Regions from separate parts of the Wielerella bovis genome, predicted to be linked through region 1. Evidence: predicted binding sites of a transcription regulator. Region 1 holds the regulator's gene; the other holds the start of a gene.
The links. The regulator FNR, encoded in region 1, switches genes on or off when oxygen is low (the NO sensors DNR and NnrR bind a similar motif). The targets are predictions, from matches to a motif close to TTGATNNNNATCAA.
Positions count from the first base shown of each region.

Region 1 (9,935 bases):
AAATTCCGCTTTACGCGCTTTCAGGCTGCTTAAAAATTCCTTTTCGCCATCTGCTTCGTTTAATATATCTTCTAACTGATTGATATTAAAGCTGCGACCCAATACCAAAGCCGCCAATGCTGCTTTTCGCGCCTGAACGTGGGGGCGGCGCAAAGCCGATGTAATTTTTTGATAATGGCGCAATGCTGCAAACGCCGTTTCCGCGATTTCGTGGCGGTCGGCGCGTCCTAGTTTGTGATGATTGCGAAAATACGCAGAAATTATCGCGTCAGCAGGTTGTTGAAAAGTTAGCATATTTTCCAAAACTTGGGCGGTATGGTTCAGTTGATTTGCGTTCATGATAATTTTGTGTGTAGATAAAAATGGGACGTATTTTAACGGTTTTTTATGTTTTCAGGCTGCCTTCGCAACGATAAGGCAGCCTGAAAATCATACTGTTTGTGAATATTTTGCGTGGGTTTCTTTGTGGCGCAGATAATAATCAAACACCATCGCAATATTGCGGATTAAGAAACGACCTTTGGGAGTAACGGTTAAACCATCATCGCGCAAATCAATCAAGCCACGTTCGGCAAGTTGGCGCAAATCGGGCATTTCATCGGCAAAATATTCGCTAAACGATGGCGTTTTGGGCGCATCAAAACGACCCAATAAAGCATCGCTAATAATGCCTAATTCCGCCATTTTTTTCATGTGCGCGACTTCTGCCGCATCAAAACCTGAATCGCTGTTTTCAGGCTGCCTTTGTGCCAATTCATCGGCATAATCATTAAAATTCAATGAAAAGCGACACATTAAATCTTGAATGATTTGGCGGCGAAATACGTCATCATCATTTAATTGAAAACCGCGCATAATCGGCAATTTGTTTGCGTCCAAATCCGCATAATAGTCTTCCAATGAACGTTGATTTTGACTGTATGTATTGCCGATTTTGCCAATGCTGGACACGCCAATCGCCACCAAATCGCAATCGGCATAAGTGGAATAACCCTGAAAATTGCGTTGCAAACGACCTTCTTTCAGCGCAATCGCCAATTCGTCTTCGGGTTTGGCAAAATGGTCCATACCAATAAACACATAGCCTTTTTCGTCCAACAAATGCACGGCGTATTGCAAAATATCCAATTTTTCTTCGCTGGACGGCACGGTTTCAGTGTCAATGCGGCGTTGTGGTTTGAAAATATGTGGCAAATGCGCGTAATGATACAAAGCCAAACGGTCGGGATTCAGTTCGTTCAAAACGGTGTCCAAAGTCGGTTTAATGCTTTCCACCGATTGATGCGGCAAACCGTAAATCAAATCCACGCTGATGGATTTGAAACCTGCTGCTCGTGCGGCTTCAATCACTTCTTTGGTTTCTTCCACCGTTTGAATGCGGTTCACGGCAGCCTGAACTTTCGGGTCAAAATCCTGAATGCCCACGCTCATGCGGTTGAAACCCAGTTTGCCCAATTTGAACACGCTTTCACGGCTCACTTTGCGCGGGTCAATTTCAATGGAATATTCGCCATCTGGCAGCAATTCAAAATGTTCGCGTATCATTTTGAACACGCGCTCCAATTGTTCATCGCTCAAAAACGTGGGCGTACCACCGCCAAAATGTAATTGTGCCAATTTGTGTTTGCCGTGCAAATGCGGTTTGAGCAAAGCCATTTCTTTTTCCAAATAAGTTAAATATTCATCGGCTTTGCTGCTGTCTTTGGTAATGACTTTGTTGCACGCGCAGTAATAGCAAATTACATTGCAAAATGGAATATGTACATATAATGAAACGGGTTCATCATTATTTTTTAATGTTTTCTCTAATGTTTTTGTATATTCAGGCAGCCTGAAACCATCGTGAAAGCGGTCGGCTGTGGGATATGAGGTGTAACGCGGACCATTGGCAGGTAGGCTGGCAATCAGTTCTCGGTCGAAGTCAAAAAGTGTGTGGTCGTGTTGTGCTATATGAATAGTTTTCATTGTGTAGTAGCTTGTATTTTGTTTTGGACTAAAACTTGCTAGAATAGCGCAATTCGAACAAAAATGCATTGATTTCTATCAAGCTGCATTTTGCAAACATCAAAACAGGATTGTCGCCATGACAAAAATACATTTAATCACACAAAAAAATGAATGTCCGAATTGTTCTTTAAGAGAGGTTTGTTTGCCTGTTGAAGCACCAGCTGGCTTGCAAGAAGAAGATTTTAGACAATTAAACGCGGTTATCAAACAAAGTAAAAAATTGAAAAAAGGGGAATATTTATTCCATGCGGGAGAGTCGTTTTCTTCATTGTTTGCGATTCGCACGGGTTTTTTCAAAACATCTGTTAATACGCAAGATGGTCGCGACCAAGTAACGGGTTTTTTCATGTCGGGTGAATTGGTGGGCATGGACGGCATCAGCATCAACAAATATGCGTGCGATGCGGTGGCGTTGGAAGATAGCGAAGTGTGTGAATTGCCATTTGACCGTTTGGAAGAATTGCAAAAACATATGCCACAGTTGAATTTACACTTTTTCCGCTTGATGAGCCGCGAAATTGTACGCGACCAAAATGTGATGTTGTTATTGGGCAATATGCGTGCGGAAGAACGTTTGGCGGTGTTTTTGCTGAACTTGTCCGACCGTTTGCGTATGCGTGGATTTGCGGCAAATGATTTTATTTTGCGGATGTCGCGTGAAGAAATTGGCAGTTATTTGGGTTTGAAGCTGGAAACGGTAAGCCGTACTTTGTCGCGTTTCAATCAAGAAGGTTTGATTTCGGTGGAACACAAACACATTAAAATTTTGCAACCTGATGTGTTGCAAGCGATGATTTCAGGCTGTGAAGGCAGAAGACATGTGGCGTAAATGCTAAATAAACAACGAAAGCTAGGGGCTAATGGCAATTTGTTATTAGCTCCTAGCTTTTTTCGCTGTTTGTTTATATTTATTATTATAGTGGATTCAATTTAAATAAGGACAAGGCGACAGAGACCGCCATGTACACCTAGTACATAAGGGAGCTGGCAATGCTGTACTGGTTTAAATTGAATTCACTATAGGCAGCCTGAAATGTTAAGTTCTACTTTTACAATGAAAAAAAGCGCAAACTTGGCATACATGCCACTATGAATGTAAAGATAATACTGTTAAGATATATTCCAACTATTCCCACAAACATAAGGAAACACACAATGAGTCGCGTATTATTAGTAGATGATGATGATATTTTAGCGGAATTGCTGACCGAATATTTAACTGCTGAAGGTTTGGAAGTGAATCGCATGCCCGATGGTGAAAGTGGTGCAAAAGAAATTTTGACAGGTAATTATGATGTAGTGGTACTGGATTCCATGATGCCAAAAATGAACGGTTTGGATGTATTAAAAACTGTACGCGCACAAAGCAATATCCCCATTATTATGCTGACTGCAAAAGGTGATGACATTGACCGCATCATCGGTTTGGAAATGGGAGCTGATGATTATGTACCGAAACCTTGCCAACCACGTGAATTATTGGCGCGTATCAATGCTATTTTGCGCCGTTCGCAACAGCCTGTGGATACATCAGGTGCTGCGAGTAGCGGTCTGACAGCCAGCGGGGTAACCTTGTATCCATCTAAACGCCAAGCGATTGTTGGCGACCAAACGTTGGAATTAACCAGCACCGAATTTAATTTATTGGAAGTGTTGATGCGTCATGCAGGACAAGTTGTGAGCAAAGGGAATTTGTCGCAAGAAGCACTTGACCGCAAATTGGCAAAATTTGACCGTAGTATTGATGTGCATATTTCCAGCATTCGCCACAAATTAGGCGATGCTTCTTTGATTCAAACAGTGCGCGGTTTAGGTTATTTGTTTGTGAAAAACTAATCGCTAGCTCGGGGCTGATGATTTGGGCGGATTTAGCGCAAAATCCAACCGTGCACGAATTATTATTAGCCCCTATAATGGCAGCCTGAAACATCTTTTTCAGGCTGCCTTAATTTGTTATTTAAATCTAATTTTTCAGGCTGCCTTAACTCTTATTTTTTGATTGTTATGAAACTTTTTCAACGCATTTTTTCCACATTCTGCTTGGTCATTATCTGCGGGATTTTTATCGCCAGTTTCACATTCTGGCTGATACAAAGTCGCATGAACGAAACGCATTCCAAACAAAGACGCAATATGGAAAGCATCATGCTTGCCAACACGTTAGCAACGTTCCAATCGCAGGGTGCACAAGCAACTAAAGATATGCTCACACGTTGGCATGACCATCCTGCTACTAAACACATTGCCATCGTATCCAGTATCACGCATAAAGAAATTTTCAATCGCCCGTTTTCGCGAGATGAATATTTGCGAGCCTATCAATTTGCGCTGGAAAATCCCAAATCGGATATGTCGATTATTTATTATGATGGTTTTGGCGAAGAGTATCTGTTTTTTGTACGCAATTTTGATAAGCAAGAAATGGAACGGTTGCCCACATTAATTATCCCTGGTTTGCCTTTTGCGCCCGTGTGGCATGAATTTATTTTGATTGGTGTTACCTTGTTGATTGGTTTGTTGTTGGCGTATATTTTGGCACGTAATATTGCGCACCCTATTAGTATTTTGGAACATGGTATGAACCGTTTGGCAGCGGGTGAGTTGGATACGCGCGTGTCTCATCAACTGATTGAGCGAAAAGATGAATTAGCCAGCTTGGGTGTACAATTTGATAAAATGGCGGCACAACTGCAACAATTGGTAGAGAAAGAACGCCATTTGCTGCACCATGTATCCCACGAAATGCGTTCGCCTTTGGCGCGTGTGCAAGCCTTGTTGGGCTTAATTCAAGCACGTCCCGAAAAGCAGACGGATTATATACAACGCTTGGAAAACGAAATCACGCGCATGGACACATTGGTGGGCGAATTGCTGACTTTATCGCGCTTGGAAACGGCGAATATGGCGATGGAAAAAGAACCTTTGCCGATTGTGCCATTTGTGCAGCAATTGGTGGAAGACAGTCAAGTGGTGGCAGAACAACGCCAACACACGATTATTTTTGATAAATGCAGCCTGAAAGCCGATGCGTGTTTAAATGCCAATGAAAGTTATCTATATCGCGCTTTGGATAATGTGATTCGCAATGCGATGAATTACAGCCCCGAAGGCAGCACGATTCACATCAAAATGTATGAAGACCGCAAAAATCTGCACATTGAAATTGTGGACAACGGCGTGGGTGTCAAACCAGAGCAGTTGCCGCATATTTTCACCGCGTTTTATCGCGCCGACAGCAGTAATGGCAAAACAGGGACGGGCTTGGGTTTGGCGATTACTAAACACATTGCTGAACAACATTGTGGTAAATTATTCGCGGAAAATGTACAGCCTAATGGTTTGAAAATGCACTTTGTTTTGCCTAAAACTACGCGTGCTAAACACAGTAGTTTGTCGCAACAAGAAGAGCAGCCTGAAGACAATGAAAAGCAGGAAAATTAAAGGTTTCAGGCTGCATTTCAGTATACCACCTATGGAACATTTTTGGTCGTGTACTGACAGGTTACATGATTCTATAATTTATAGTGAATTCAATTTAAACCAGTACAGCGTTGCCAGCTCCCTTATGTACTATGTGTACACGGCGGTCGCTGTCGCCTTGTCCTGATTTAAATTGAATCTACTATAATCAAAAAGGCAGCCTGAAAACCATTTTTCAGGCTGCATCAACACAAGGAAAACATCATGAATATTTTGGTTACAGGCGGCGCAGGTTTTATCGGCTCGCACACGGTGGTGGAATTGCTCAATGCAGGGCATCAGCCGATTATTTTGGATAATTTGTGTAACGCATCTGCCAAAGTTTTGCAACGCGTGGCAGAAATTACGGGCAAAGAACCAACTTTTTACGAAGGCGACATCCGCGACCGCCCTCTTTTGCGTGAGATTTTCGCCACGCATCAAGTGGACAGCGTGATTCATTTTGCCGCCTTAAAAGCCGTAGGCGAAAGCGTGCAATTACCGTTAAATTATTACAACAACAATGTTTCAGGCAGCGTGATTTTATTGGAAGAAATGCAACGCGCAGGGGTATTTAGCATCGTGTTCAGCTCATCGGCAACCGTGTATGGCGACCCGAGCATTGTGCCGATTACCGAGCAAAGTCCAACAGGCGCAACCACCAATCCATACGGTACCAGCAAACACATGATGGAACGCATTATGATGGATTTGCAACACGCCGACCCACGTTGGAGCGTGATTTTATTGCGCTATTTCAATCCAATCGGCGCACACGCCAGCGGCAAAATCGGAGAACAACCCAATGGCATTCCCAACAATTTACTGCCCTATGTCTGCCAAGTCGCAGCGGGTAAATTGAAAGAATTGTCGGTATTTGGCGATGATTACGCTACGCACGATGGCACAGGCGTGCGCGATTACATTCACGTTGTGGATTTGGCAATCGGTCATTTGAAAGCTTTGGATGCCAAAGCCAAACAATCAGGCGTACACATTTACAATTTAGGCACAGGCGTAGGTTATTCGGTGTTGGATATTGTCAAAGCATTTGAAGCTGCATCAGGACAAATCGTGCCTTATGCAATTAAACCACGCCGCGCTGGCGACATTGCCACTTGTTACGCCGACCCAAGCAAAGCCAAAACAGAATTGGGCTGGACAGCACAACGTGATTTACACACTATGATGGTAGATGCATGGCGTTGGCAATCACATAATCCAAATGGTTATGATGAATAAGTAATGCTTATATTAAAGGCAGCCTGAAAATAGTTTTTTCAGGCTGCCTATTAAAAATAAATTTGTTTTTATAGTCATTAAAAAAATATTGGATTCAAAAATACAACCTATTTTTTCTAACACCCTGACATAATCTTTGCTACAATCCGAATTCTTCTGAACTAAATCAAAGAGTTTCTATGTCTTTCCTTGACCGTTCTCGCTCTATCGCCCCGATGAATTACAATCGTTGGCTCGTTCCCCCAGCCGCATTGGCGGTGCATTTGTCTATTGGGCAAATTTACGCCTATTCCGTGTTCAATAAACCGCTCACACAAACAATTGGCATTACTCAATCTGCTCCCAATGATTGGTCGCTTGCCACCATTGGCTGGATTTTCAGTATTGCTTTGGCGGTGTTGGGCGCATCTGCCGCTTTGTTTGGCACATGGATGGAACGCGTCGGGCCACGCAAAGCCATGTTTGTCGCAGCGTGTTGTTTTGGTTTAGGTTTTTTGATTTCTGCTCTGGGCGTGAAAACACACAATATTTGGCTGGTGTATTTGGGCAATGGCGTGATTGGCGGTGTCGGTTTGGGCTTGGGCTATATTGGACCCGTATCCACGCTGATGAAATGGTTTCCCGATAAACCTGGTATGGCGACAGGTTTGGCGATTATGGGATTTGGTGGTGGTGCAATGTTGGCATCGCCCTTATCCGTATTGCTGATGAATTATTTTAAAAGTGCCACTTCGGTGGGCGTGTGGGAAACCTTTGTTGTATTAGGTATTTTTTATTTTGTGTTTATGCTGTTTGGCGTATTCACGATTCGGATTCCTGCCGATGGTTGGAAACCCAAAGGTTATGTTGCGCCCAAATCTGCTAACAAATTGGTTAGCCAACATCATGTAAACGCCGCTACCGCCATCAAAACACCGCAATTTTGGCTACTGTTTTGGATTTTGTGTTTGAACGTAACGGCTGGAATCGGTGTACTGGGACAAGCCAGCGTGATGATTCAAGAATTGTTTTCAGAAACATCGGTCGGTAAAGATGCGGCAATTAGCGCAGCGGCGGCAGCTGGTTTTGTCGGTTTATTGAGTTTGTTTAATATGGGCGGACGCTTTTTCTGGTCGTCCATTTCCGACAAAATCGGGCGCAAAAATGTATATTTTGTGTTTTTTATACTTGGTTCTCTGCTGTATTTTGCCGTGCCATCTATTGGTGCAAGTGGCAGTAAAGCATTGTTTGTGATTGGTTTTTGCGTGATTATCTCCATGTATGGCGGTGGATTTGCAGCGATTCCTGCTTATTTGCGTGATTTATTTGGCACATATCAAGTAGGGGCGATTCATGGACGCTTGCTACTGGCATGGTCGTTAGCGGCGGTAGTTGGTCCTGTATTGGTAAACTATATTCGTCAAATCCAAATTGCCAATGGTGTACCAGCCGCACAAGCATACAGCGTAACCATGTATATTATGGCGGCGTTGCTATTGGTTGGCTTGGTTTGCAATATGTTAGTTAAAGCGGTACATGAAAAACACCATGACCAAACTGTTAAGCAAGCGGCACATTCAAGTAATCCTGATGATGAAACTGCCATTTCCGATGCGTTATTGGTTGCGGAAGAAGTTTCGCATGGTGGTATCCATGTTTGGTGGCGTTGGACATTGGTGGGTATACCATTGGTATATGGCGTGATTATGGTATTTGTGAAAGTAATGGATTTATTTAGATAATTATTTTCTGCGAAACTTAATAGGCAGCCTGAAAATATATTTTTCAGGCTGCCTAGGTACTATAGTGAATCCACCATAAATTCAACTTATAAAATTTTGACTCCAAAAAAAATTAAGGGCAATATACAAAATTTTCACAGCAAAATAATTTTACCTAATCATCATGAATAAAATCGTCCCTATTCTAATTATTGCAGCGGCATTGGCGTGGCAACTGACACAATCCAACCAGCCCAATTCATCTGCACCCCAAAATCCAACCAGCAACAGCCAAACACATTCTGCACCGACCGCTGATTTTGAACACATCTTGCAACAAGCGTTCCAAAATCGCCAAAGTAATCTGCAAATTCAAGGCAGTGGCACGGTCAGCAAAATTCTGCCTGATGATAATGAAGGCTCGCGGCATCAACGTTTTATCTTGAAATTGCGCAATGGACAAACGATTTTGGTTGCGCACAATATTGACCTTGCACCCAAAATCAAGGAATTGAAAGCAGGTGATATTGTTGATTTTTATGGAAAATATGAATGGAATAAACAAGGCGGCGTGATACATTGGACACACCATGACCCTGCCAAACGCCACGTAGATGGTTGGCTCAAACACAATGGGCAAACCTATCAATAGGCAGCCTGAAAACACAATTTTATTATTTATCCATTATTTATTATATTTTCAGGCAGCCTGAAAAAACCAATATTATGTCCCAACAAATTGCCCAAATTATTACCAGCTACGGTCGCCGCTACATCGTGCGTACCGCCGACCAAATCACTTACGAAGCCAGCACGCGCAGAAAACGCACCGATTATGCGTGCGGCGATTTTGTGCGCATTCAAATTGTAAATGGCGAACAAGCCGTGATAGAACGCGCCGAAGAACGCCACAGCCTGCTCTATCGCCAAGATGCGTGGAAATCCAAACTCATCGCCGCCAACGTGTCGCAACTGATTATTGTGATTGCCGCCGTCCCTAGCCCCAGCGAAGCCCTGCTACAACGCGCCTTGATTGCTGCCGAAGCCGCCGATATTCGCGCCGTGATTGTATTGAACAAAGCCGATTTACCCGAAACCACAGCGTGGCGTGAAAGACTTTCTTTTTATGAAACATTGGGTTATCAAGTAATTGAATTATCCGCCTTGCATGATGTAGGCAGCCTGAAAACCCTGTTATCAGGCGAAACCAATATTTTGCTCGGACAAAGCGGCATGGGCAAATCCACACTAACCAATGCATTATTGGGCGAACACATCGCGCGTACCAACGACATTTCCGCCGCTTTGGATTCGGGCAAACACACCACCACCCACGCGCAATTATATGATTTAGATGAACAAACCAAATTGATTGACAGTCCCGGTTTACAAGAATTTGGTTTGCACCATTTGAGCATAACCGATTTACCGCGCTATTTTCCCGATTTGCGCCATTTGATTGGGCAATGTCGTTTTCATAATTGCAGCCATCGCGCCGAACCCAATTGCGCTTTCAAGATTGCTGCT
Region 1 covers NZ_CP092361.1:1,739,941-1,749,875, reverse strand. The annotation lists gene MIS45_RS08545 (RsmB/NOP family class I SAM-dependent RNA methyltransferase) at 1-339, opposite strand, end outside; gene hemN (oxygen-independent coproporphyrinogen III oxidase) at 430-1,965, opposite strand; gene fnr (fumarate/nitrate reduction transcriptional regulator Fnr) at 2,084-2,836, shown strand; gene MIS45_RS08530 (response regulator transcription factor) at 3,163-3,843, shown strand; gene MIS45_RS08525 (sensor histidine kinase) at 4,012-5,448, shown strand; gene galE (UDP-glucose 4-epimerase GalE) at 5,692-6,708, shown strand; gene MIS45_RS08515 (L-lactate MFS transporter) at 6,888-8,429, shown strand; gene MIS45_RS08510 (DUF3465 domain-containing protein) at 8,593-9,060, shown strand; gene rsgA (ribosome small subunit-dependent GTPase A) at 9,135-9,935, shown strand, end outside.

Region 2 (9,935 bases), 490 kb from region 1:
GGCACATGGCAAGCTAACTTTTGGAGCCAAAATAACCGTGTAGGCAGTGTTGAAGCAGGTGATGCAGCCCATGCTAGCCGTAGTCGTTTTGACTTTGATTTCGGCTCAAAAACTTTCACTGGTAAGCTGATTGATACCAATGGTAGCGAAGACAAACCTGCGTTCACATTATCAGGCAGTATAGATAAAAATGGTTTCACAGGACGTGCCAAAACTGATGTGAGTGGTTTTAACATCGATAAAGGTGGAAGTGGTGTGTTCGTGCATTTGGATGCTGAAGTCAAAGGCGCATTCTTTGGTCCTACCGGTGCAGAAATTGGTGGTACGCTGCATTCTGCCGAAGATGGTAAGGACAAAGTTGGTGGCGTATTTGGTGGTAAACGCCAAGTGGTGAAATAAGCTTACTCATGATGCTGCCTGAAATCTCTTTTCAGGCAGCATCATTATTTGAACAACCTATCTTCACAATATTGATAGCTTAATTTTATAGTGAATGCAAGACGAACGATAGTAGACGCATGAAATAGAAATACAAAGTAAGCTATTAAGATTATGGACACAGGTTCAAAGGCGTCAGAAAAATAAATTAAGCAGCCTGAAATATTATTTTCAATCAATTTAATTATATGGAAGAAAAACAATGTCTACAAAATCTTTATTTCAATTCAAACTGATTGTGCTAGCTGTTAGTACTATTTTATCCTCTAACTATGCTTCAGCCACCAATAAAACGTCAACAGATGAAGAAATCACACAAGAGTTAGAAACCATCCATGTACACGCTAAACGTCGCATCAGCAAACGTCAAAATGAAGTAACAGGATTAGGTAAAGTGGTTAAAAGTAGTGAAGACATTGATAAAGAACTGATTTTAAACATCCGTGATTTAACTCGCTACGACCCTGGAATTTCTGTGGTAGAACAGGGACGTGGTGCTACTTCAGGCTATGCAATGCGCGGTGTAGACAAAAACCGCGTTGCTATGTTAGTGGACGGTTTAGGGCAGGCACAATCTTATGCGACGCTCAAATCCGATGCGAATGGCGGTGCGATTAATGAAATTGAATACGAAAACATTAAATCTATTGAATTGAGCAAGGGTTCTAGCTCAGCTGAATATGGCAGCGGTGCTTTGGGCGGTGCAGTGGGTTTTCGTACCAAAGAAGCCAACGACGTAATCAAGCAGGGACAAAACTGGGGTTTGGATAGTAAAACCGCATACAGCAGCAAAAACAGCCAACTTACTCAATCCGTAGCAGGCGCATTCAGAATAGGTAGTTTTGATAGCTTGGCAATTTTAACTCATCGAACAGGTAAGGAAACCAGTATTCATTCCGCTGCCGAAGATGTGCAGCACACTTATCGTCCATTAGAAGGCTATTTTAATGAATACGATGTTAGACCTGGTTTGCCATCAGGTACTAGATCGCAAACGTATTACATCATTGCTGATGAATGTCCTACTTTGAGTTTGAGCTGTCGCCGAGCCAAAGCAAGCGTTAATCACATCAATCAACAACCGCGTTTAGGATTAAGTCCCGAAGAACAAGCTCAAGCTGATAAAATGCCCTATCCTGTTCGTACTGCCAACGCCAAAGATTACACAGGTCCTGACCGTATCAGCCCTAATCCCATGGATTACAAAAGTCGTTCTTTCTTTTGGAAAGGCGGCTACCGTTTCTTGCCTAACCATTATGTTGGTGGTGTTTTGGAATACACCAAGCAGCAGTATGACATCCGTGATATGACCCAACGTGCTTATTATACTCGCGAAGATATTTGTCCCACCTCATCAAGCTGCCAAACGTTGGATAAAAATGGTCATGGCAATGGTGGCATGACTGCTACTAATAATCCTTTGGATGGCTTGGTATTTGACGCAGGTAATCAATATCGTGGTGTGCGTTATACACGTGGCAAATTTTTTGATGAACATCACAACAAAAATCGCATCGGGCTGTTCTATCGTTATCAAAATCCTGAAAAAAACACATGGGTAGATAAATTCACCGCCAGTTTTGACCGTCAAGACTTGAAACTGGCCAGTCGCATCCATCGTACTAATTGTACCGATTATCCGAAAGCTGAACGCTGCCGTGCTAGCTTGGACAAACCGTGGTCAAATTACAGTACTGAGAAAAATGATTATCAGGAAATCCTCAATTTGGCTCAATTCAATTGGGAAAAAGCATTCAGATTAGGGTTTATTGCCCATAAATTGAGTATAGCTGCAGGTTTCGGTAACCACCGTTCTACCATGAAACACGGCGATATTTATTCTGAATACACCAAGATGCCTGCCTATATCCATAAAAGTGGACGCGGTACTTATGATGACCCTCATATTTACGAGCGTGAAAACATACTACCTGCATTAGTACAAATTAATGGCTGCAATAACAATGCAAGCGATAATCGTGACTGCACACCACGTGTTATCACAGGTAAACAGCATTACATTTCTCTACGAGACCATATTGCATTTGGTAAATATGCCGATTTGGGATTGGGTGTGCGTCATGATAGCCACAGTTTCCGCTCCAGTGACCCATGGATTAAAAGTGGCTCATACCGCAATTGGTCATGGAATGCAGGATTAAGTCTTAAACCTAGCGAATATCTAACACTGTCATACCGTGTTTCTAATGGTTTCCGCGTTCCTGCTTTTTATGAACTATACGGCATACGTACAGGGGCATCCGAGAAAAACAATCCATACACCCAAGCTGACTTCCTAAATCGCAAACCATTGAAAGCCGAAAAAGCATTCAATCAAGAAATTGGCTTGGCAATCAAAGGCGACTTTGGTGTCATAGAAACAAGTGTATTCCAAAATGACTACAAAAACCTGCTTGCTCGTGCCGACAAGCGTTTCCCGCAATTGGGTTATGTTGCTGATTTTTATAACACTCAAGACGTGAAACTAAATGGCATCAATATTTTGGGCAAAATAGACTGGGCAGGTATTAGCAATAGGCTGCCTGAAGGGCTATATTCCAATTTTGCCTACAATCGTGTCAAAATAAAAGAACGCAAGCTACATGAAGGTTACATCAATGTTTCCGAACCCACTATGGAAGCTGTTCAACCTGGTCGTTTTGTTGCAGGCATAGGTTATGACCAACCAGAAGGGAAATGGGGGTTTAATTTAAGCGGCACTTACTCCAAAGCTAAACGCAATGACGAATTGACAGGCAGCAAAATCTACGGTGGCGGTAATATTGTCCAAATCGCAGGTAAGCGTACTCGTGCATGGTATATTTACGATTTGACCGCTTATTACAACTTAAGACAGAAATTTACCCTGCGTAGTGGTATCTATAACCTAACTAATCGCAAATACAGCACATGGGAAAATGTACGTCAATCTTCCGCCAATGCTGTGAATCAAGACCAAAGTATCCGTTCTGCTCGCTATGCTGCGCCTGGTAGAAACTTTACTGTTAGTTTGGAAATGAAATTTTAAAACCACATTCCATTATTATTTTCGTGCAGATGTGAATCTGATTTTCTGGCAAAGAAACATGATTTCATATATCTTCCAATGATGGATTCACATCTATTAGTTGTTTAAAATGGAAATAAGGAAGACAAGAGAACAGAATATACTATGGTGGATTCAATTTAAATCAGGACAAGGCGACAGCGACCGCCGTGTACATATAGTACATAAGGGAGCTGGCAACGCTGTACTGGTTTAAATTGAATTCACCATATATACAAATCAGCATAAGAAAGAACGACTATACATGAAAATGAATAGCCTAGTTTTAGGTTGTCTTAAGCTAAAAAAGCAGCCTGAAACTTTTACACAACTTATTTAGGCAGCATGAAAACAAAAAACACGGTATTTCCAATAAATACCGTGTTTGTATATTATTATATATTGCTTAACGATTAACCACCAGACTGTTTTACCATATAATCAATGGCTGCTTTCATATCCGCTTCTGTCAAGTTTGGATTACCACCTTTGGCAGGCATTGCATTGAAACCTTTCATTGCATTTTCTAACAAAGTAGCTTTACCTTTTTGAATACGTGGTGCCCATTCATCATTTTTGGTAATGCGTGGCGTATTAGGGATAACCGAAGTTGCTGCATGACATACATAACAAGTTGTATCATATACTTCTTTACCACGATCACCAGCATCTGCAACGGAAGAAGTAGCGGCTGCCGAAGCTGTTTCAGCATTCGCTGTGGCTTTTGCACCCACAGCAGGTTCAGTAAAATTAGCACCTGATTGATTGGCCATATACGCCACCGCACGCGCTACCTCGTCATCTGTCAAATCAGGAGAACCGCCACGAGCAGGCATGGTATTAAAGCCGTCAATCGCATGACGCACTAAAACATCAAAACCTTGCGCAATTCGAGCAGTCCATTGGTCGTTATGCGTAATTTTGGGAGAGTCTGGTGTAACACTATCTGCTGCATGGCATTGCGCACAAATTTTATCAAATACTTGCTGACCTGTGCGCTGTCCTGGTTCTGCACCATCGCCCAACTGTAAGCGACCACTTGGCATAATACGAGTTTCTGTTGCACTTTCTGTTGTTTGTGCCACTTCACTATGGTAGCCACTATTTGCCAATTTTGCTAATAAAACAATAACTGATACTAGGATAATAATGCCGCCCAACAAAGTAACCATTGCTGAACCGCGTACTTTATTTTTAGATGAATTCATGGAATTATTCTCGCCATTTTAGGGTTGTGAGAAGAAAGTGGTTTGTATTGTTAATTTACATTAACATGAATTTGCGTGATTATACTGAATTCAATCGGGGTTTCCAATCCTAAATATAAAATAATATGATTTTGCTTTGTTTAATTTGCAGTGTTTGTGGAAAATTTTGCCAAAAAATAAAATTTCGGGTATGCTTTCACTCTTTAATGAGTGCGCCGTACCCGTAGCTCAGTTGGAAGAGCGTCAGTTTCCGAAGCTGAAGGTCGCCGGTTCGAACCCAGTCGGGTGCGCCATACGATTTATTTAGATTAATAACTCACATCATAACCCAATAAAGCAACTTTGATTTTTAAGTTGCTTTTTTCGTATTTGAATCAAACCTTCTCTGCTTTTAAGCCATCTCTTTTAAGCCATCTCTCAATTTCATGATAATCAAAGAAAAACACTTTGCTTCTGATTAAAATCTAGCGAGAGCAGTTTGAATATGTGCGTATATACTGGTTTAAATTGAATACAGGTTCTCACTCTCTATATGTAATTTGAAACGGCTATACGTCATCTTCCATTTGTTAGACTTCTTATTTTTATAGATATTGTTATTGGCTTGAAATTAATAATGCTGTATTATTTTGATTTTAAAAGACTATATTTGCAAAAGTTGTAATTTGCTATTTCGCGACTGACATCATAATCTTGTAAAAAGGTTTATCAAATGAAACGACATTCCACTTTAATCAAACTTTCGCAAGAGCATCATCATACATTGGCATTGTGTTTGCGTATTTTAAGGCAGCCTGAAAACAATTATCGTGAAGAAATTACGGCGCATTTTGTGGATTTGGAAACACACTTTCGTGTCGAAGAAACGCAATTTGCACCTTTGTGGACAATACTCAATCGGACAGATTTGCAAACACGTTTTGAACAGGAGCATGCGCAATTACGCCGTTTGTTTCAGGCTGCCCAATTTGATAGCGCACAATGGAATACGACTTTTGCCACATTATTACGCGACCATGCGCGTTTTGAAGAACGTGAATTGTTCCCTGCTTTGCAAGAAAAAGTGTTGCCAGTAGAATAGTGTAGCCTGAAAACATTAGTAGGAGAATTTTTATCATGAAATTTTTACCACTTTTATGTGCAGCGTTACTCTGCGCGTGTACCACGTCTATACCCAATCAGCAGAATACGATTGTCAATCAACAAAATGCACCATCTTTGCCTTTAGCTGGAAAATGGCAACTGGCTGCGTTTACAGGATTTTCAACACAACAAATCCAACAAGCGCAGGCTTATATGGATTTGAGCAAAATGCCCGATGCGCACGCCAATATGGGCTGTAATCAACTGATATTCCAAGCAAAAATCATTGATTCCACACAAATTCAATTTGATAATATAGCAAGCACACTCATGGCTTGCGACGAAGAAATGAAATTGGAACAAGCGTTTAGTCAAACATCGCATCAAGGTGCGTGGACATATTCGCTGCAAAATAATCGCTTGATTTTGCGCCATGAAATGGGCGTTGAAATGCAGTTTACACCTTAATTTGTAATACAGGAGTTTTTATGTCTGCACGTTGGCAAACCACACGATTTACGATTGATTTGTCTCGCCCAAAAGTGATGGGCATTGTCAATATTACGCCCGATTCTTTTTCTGATGGTGGCGTGTATTCTGGCAGCCTGAAAAACACGCTGGCACATGCTGAAAAACTGTTGCACGATGGCGCAGATATTTTAGATATTGGCGGCGAATCCACGCGCCCCAATGCGGATTATGTTTCGCCCGAAATCGAATGGCAACGCGTGCAACCCGTGTTAGCTGAATTAGCACAATGGAACGTACCGATTAGTTTGGATACGCGCCGTGCTGCGATAATGCGTTTGGCGTTGGAGCAAGGATATGTCGACATCATCAACGATGTGCAGGCTTTGGAAGATGAAGGCGCAATGGAACTTGTGGCGCAATCATCCGCAGGTGTATGTTTAATGCATATGCAAGGGCTGCCTGAAAATATGCAAAATAATCCTGTTTATCAAGATGTTGTGGACGAAGTAGCACGTTATTTGAGTGAGCGTGTACGCCTATGTGAACAAGCAGGTATTGCGCTCAATCGTATCACTCTGGATGTGGGATTTGGTTTTGGTAAAACGCTGGCGCATAATATTGCATTGATGCAACATTTACCGCAATTATCTACATCCTACGCATTACCCTTATTAGTTGGCGTATCACGCAAACGCATGATTGGCGAGATGATAGAGCGTGAAATTCCTGCCGAACGTGTCGCTGGCAGCGTAGCAGCGGCTTTGTTTGCCATACAACACGGTGCAAAAATCGTTCGCGTACATGATGTGCGTGAAACAGTAGATGCGGTGAAAGTTTGGCAACATTTGTCTGCAAAAAACTGAAAAGGCAGCCTGAAAACTGCTACAATTTATTTTCAGGCTGCATTGACATTTTATAAAGGAAATCATCATGCTAGGCGCAGCAACAGGCGATATTATTGGCTCATGCTTTGAATTTGATAATTACAAAGACACCGATTTTGAACTTTTCTCACCCACATCCGATTACACCGATGACACCATTTGCACCGCCGCCGTTGCCGAGTGGGTATTGGGCGGTTGCGAGCAAGATTTAGCGGTAATTATGCAAACATGGTGTCGCCGTTATCCCAATCCATGTGGCGCGTATGGTGCACGTTTCAATCAATGGATTTGGTCAAATGACCCACAACCGTATAAATCATGGGGCAACGGCTCAGCCATGCGTGTTTCTGCGATTGGTTGGGCATTTGACAGCTTGGACGAAACGTTGGATAAAGCCGAACAATCTGCTGCTATCACACACAATCATCCCGAAGGCATTAAAGGCGCACTTGCCACCGCCGCCGCTATTTTTTGGGCGCGACAAGGCGAAAATAAGGATTATATTCGCCAAGAAATTGAATCCGAATTTGGCTACGATTTAAGCCAAACCTGCGAGCAAATTCGCCCAGAATACCGTTTTTATGAAAGCTGCCAAGGCACGGTACCGCAAGCCATCATCGCGTTTTTGGATAGCCACAGTTTTGAACACGCGATTCGTTTGGCGATTTCTTTGGGTGGCGACAGCGATACGATTGCGGCGATTACAGGCAGCATTGCCGAAGCGTATTATGGCGGTATTCCAGCCGCCATTCGCAAAAATGTGTTGCATATTTTGCCTCATGAAATCAGCGATATTTTATTAAAAATAACACAATAAATATGCCAAAGGCAGCCTGAAAAAATGATTTTCAGGCTGCCTTTTATAACAAGATACAACACTTCCCTTATTTTCGGGCAGCCTAAACGCGACAAAGCAGCCTGAACAAGATAAAATACGCCCCTTTCAATTTTACCGAATCATCATAAATCAAATACATAAGGAAAACATAATGTCCGCACTCCCACCCGTAAACGAAGAAATGAAAAAGTTCATTCACAGCTTATTGACTCACATGGTCAAAAACAAAGGCTCGGACTTATTCATCACCGCAGGCTTCCCACCAGCCATGAAATTGGACGGCAAATTAACCCGTTTGAGCGATAAACCGCTGACCGCCGAACACACCATGCAAATCGCGCGTTCCATTATGGACGACAAACAAGCCGAAGAATTTTTAAACACCAACGAATGCAACTTCGCCATCAGTTTGGCTGGTGTATCTCGTTTCCGTATCAATGCCATGATTCAACGTGGCGCAGCCGCTTTGGTTTGCCGTGTGATTACCAGTGATATTCCCAAATTTGAAGATTTAAAATTGCCGCCTGTATTGCGCGATGTGGTTATGGAAAAACGTGGCTTGGTGATTTTTGTTGGCGGTACAGGTTCGGGTAAATCCACATCTCTCGCTGCTATGATTGATTATCGCAATGAAAACAGCTTTGGTCATATCATTACCATTGAAGACCCGATTGAATATGTGCATCCACACAAAAATTGCATCGTTTCACAACGCGAAGTCGGCGTGGATACCGAAAACTGGTTTGCCGCATTGAAAAACACCTTGCGCCAAGCCCCAGATGTGATTTTGATTGGTGAGATTCGCGACCGCGAAACCATGGACTATGCGCTTGCTTTTGCCGAAACAGGACACTTGTGTATGGCAACCTTGCATGCCAACAACTCTAACCAAGCACTTGACCGCATCATCAACTTCTTCCCCGAAGAACGCCGCACCCAATTGCTGACTGACTTATCTTTGAACTTAAAAGGTTTCATTTCGCAACGTTTGATTCCACGAAAAACAGGTAAAGGTCGTTCAGCAGCAGTAGAAATTTTGTTGAACTCGCCTTTGATTTCCGAATTGATTTTGAAAGGCGAAGTGCATGGCATTAAAGAAATCATGGCGAAATCACGCGAATTGGGCATGCAAACCTTTGACCAAGCCTTGTTTGATTTGTATGAAGACGACATGATTTCCTATGACGATGCGATTAAAAATGCCGACTCTGCCAACGACTTGCGTTTACAAATTAAATTGAACAGTAAGAAAAATGCCACAGCTGGCGAAGATGGGGCATTGGACGGCTTGTCTATTATGGATTATCAGCACGAACAGCCTGATGAGCAGCAATAAGGCAGCCTGAAACCCTTGCAACTCCCAAATTGTAAGTTGGATTCTTAGAACCTGTGTTCATAATCTTAATAGCTTGCTTTTATCGCCACTTCATACGACTACTGCGTTGGCTTCCCACGCCAATATGTTCAATATTGGCGTGGGAAGCCGCCTTGTATTCGCATGAATTGACAATAAAATCAAGTTATCAATCTTACGAACACAGGTTCTTAAATCTAACATTTTTTCCACCATGCAACTATAGTCGTTTTAAATTAATACTAACAAGACGATAGAGACCATCGTGTACAAAAGTACATAATGGGCTGACAACATTGTATTATTTTTATTTCAAACGACCATATTTGTTTTTATATAAAATTATCAGGAAAAGTATAGTCGTAGAAATGAAAATGCAGTACAAGGCGACAACGCCCGCCGTGTACGAATAGTACATAAGGGCGTTGGCAACGCCGTACTGCTTTTTCAGTTCTGCGACTATATCTGATCTACACGTTTTCAGGCTGCCTGCATGGTTTTTGCAAAAGTTTCATCCTGAAAGCAAAAAAGAACCGCATTATTTATATAATGCGGTTTTTACATTTAAAAGGCAGCCTGAAACACCAACCATACCCGAATAATCTGCCAAATC
Region 2 covers NZ_CP092361.1:1,251,673-1,261,607, reverse strand. The annotation lists gene MIS45_RS06205 (transferrin-binding protein-like solute binding protein) at 1-399, shown strand, start outside; gene MIS45_RS06200 (lactoferrin/transferrin family TonB-dependent receptor) at 641-3,466, shown strand; gene MIS45_RS06195 (c-type cytochrome) at 3,898-4,692, opposite strand; tRNA gene MIS45_RS06190 (tRNA-Arg) at 4,910-4,985, shown strand; gene MIS45_RS06185 (hemerythrin domain-containing protein) at 5,405-5,773, shown strand; gene MIS45_RS06180 (META domain-containing protein) at 5,809-6,243, shown strand; gene folP (dihydropteroate synthase) at 6,264-7,109, shown strand; gene MIS45_RS06170 (ADP-ribosylglycohydrolase family protein) at 7,177-7,947, shown strand; gene MIS45_RS06165 (PilT/PilU family type 4a pilus ATPase) at 8,120-9,304, shown strand; gene MIS45_RS06160 (sulfite exporter TauE/SafE family protein) at 9,887-9,935, opposite strand, start outside.
Region 2: a site for FNR is predicted at 5,115-5,128, ahead of MIS45_RS06185 (hemerythrin domain-containing protein). Genes of this name have one in related genera too.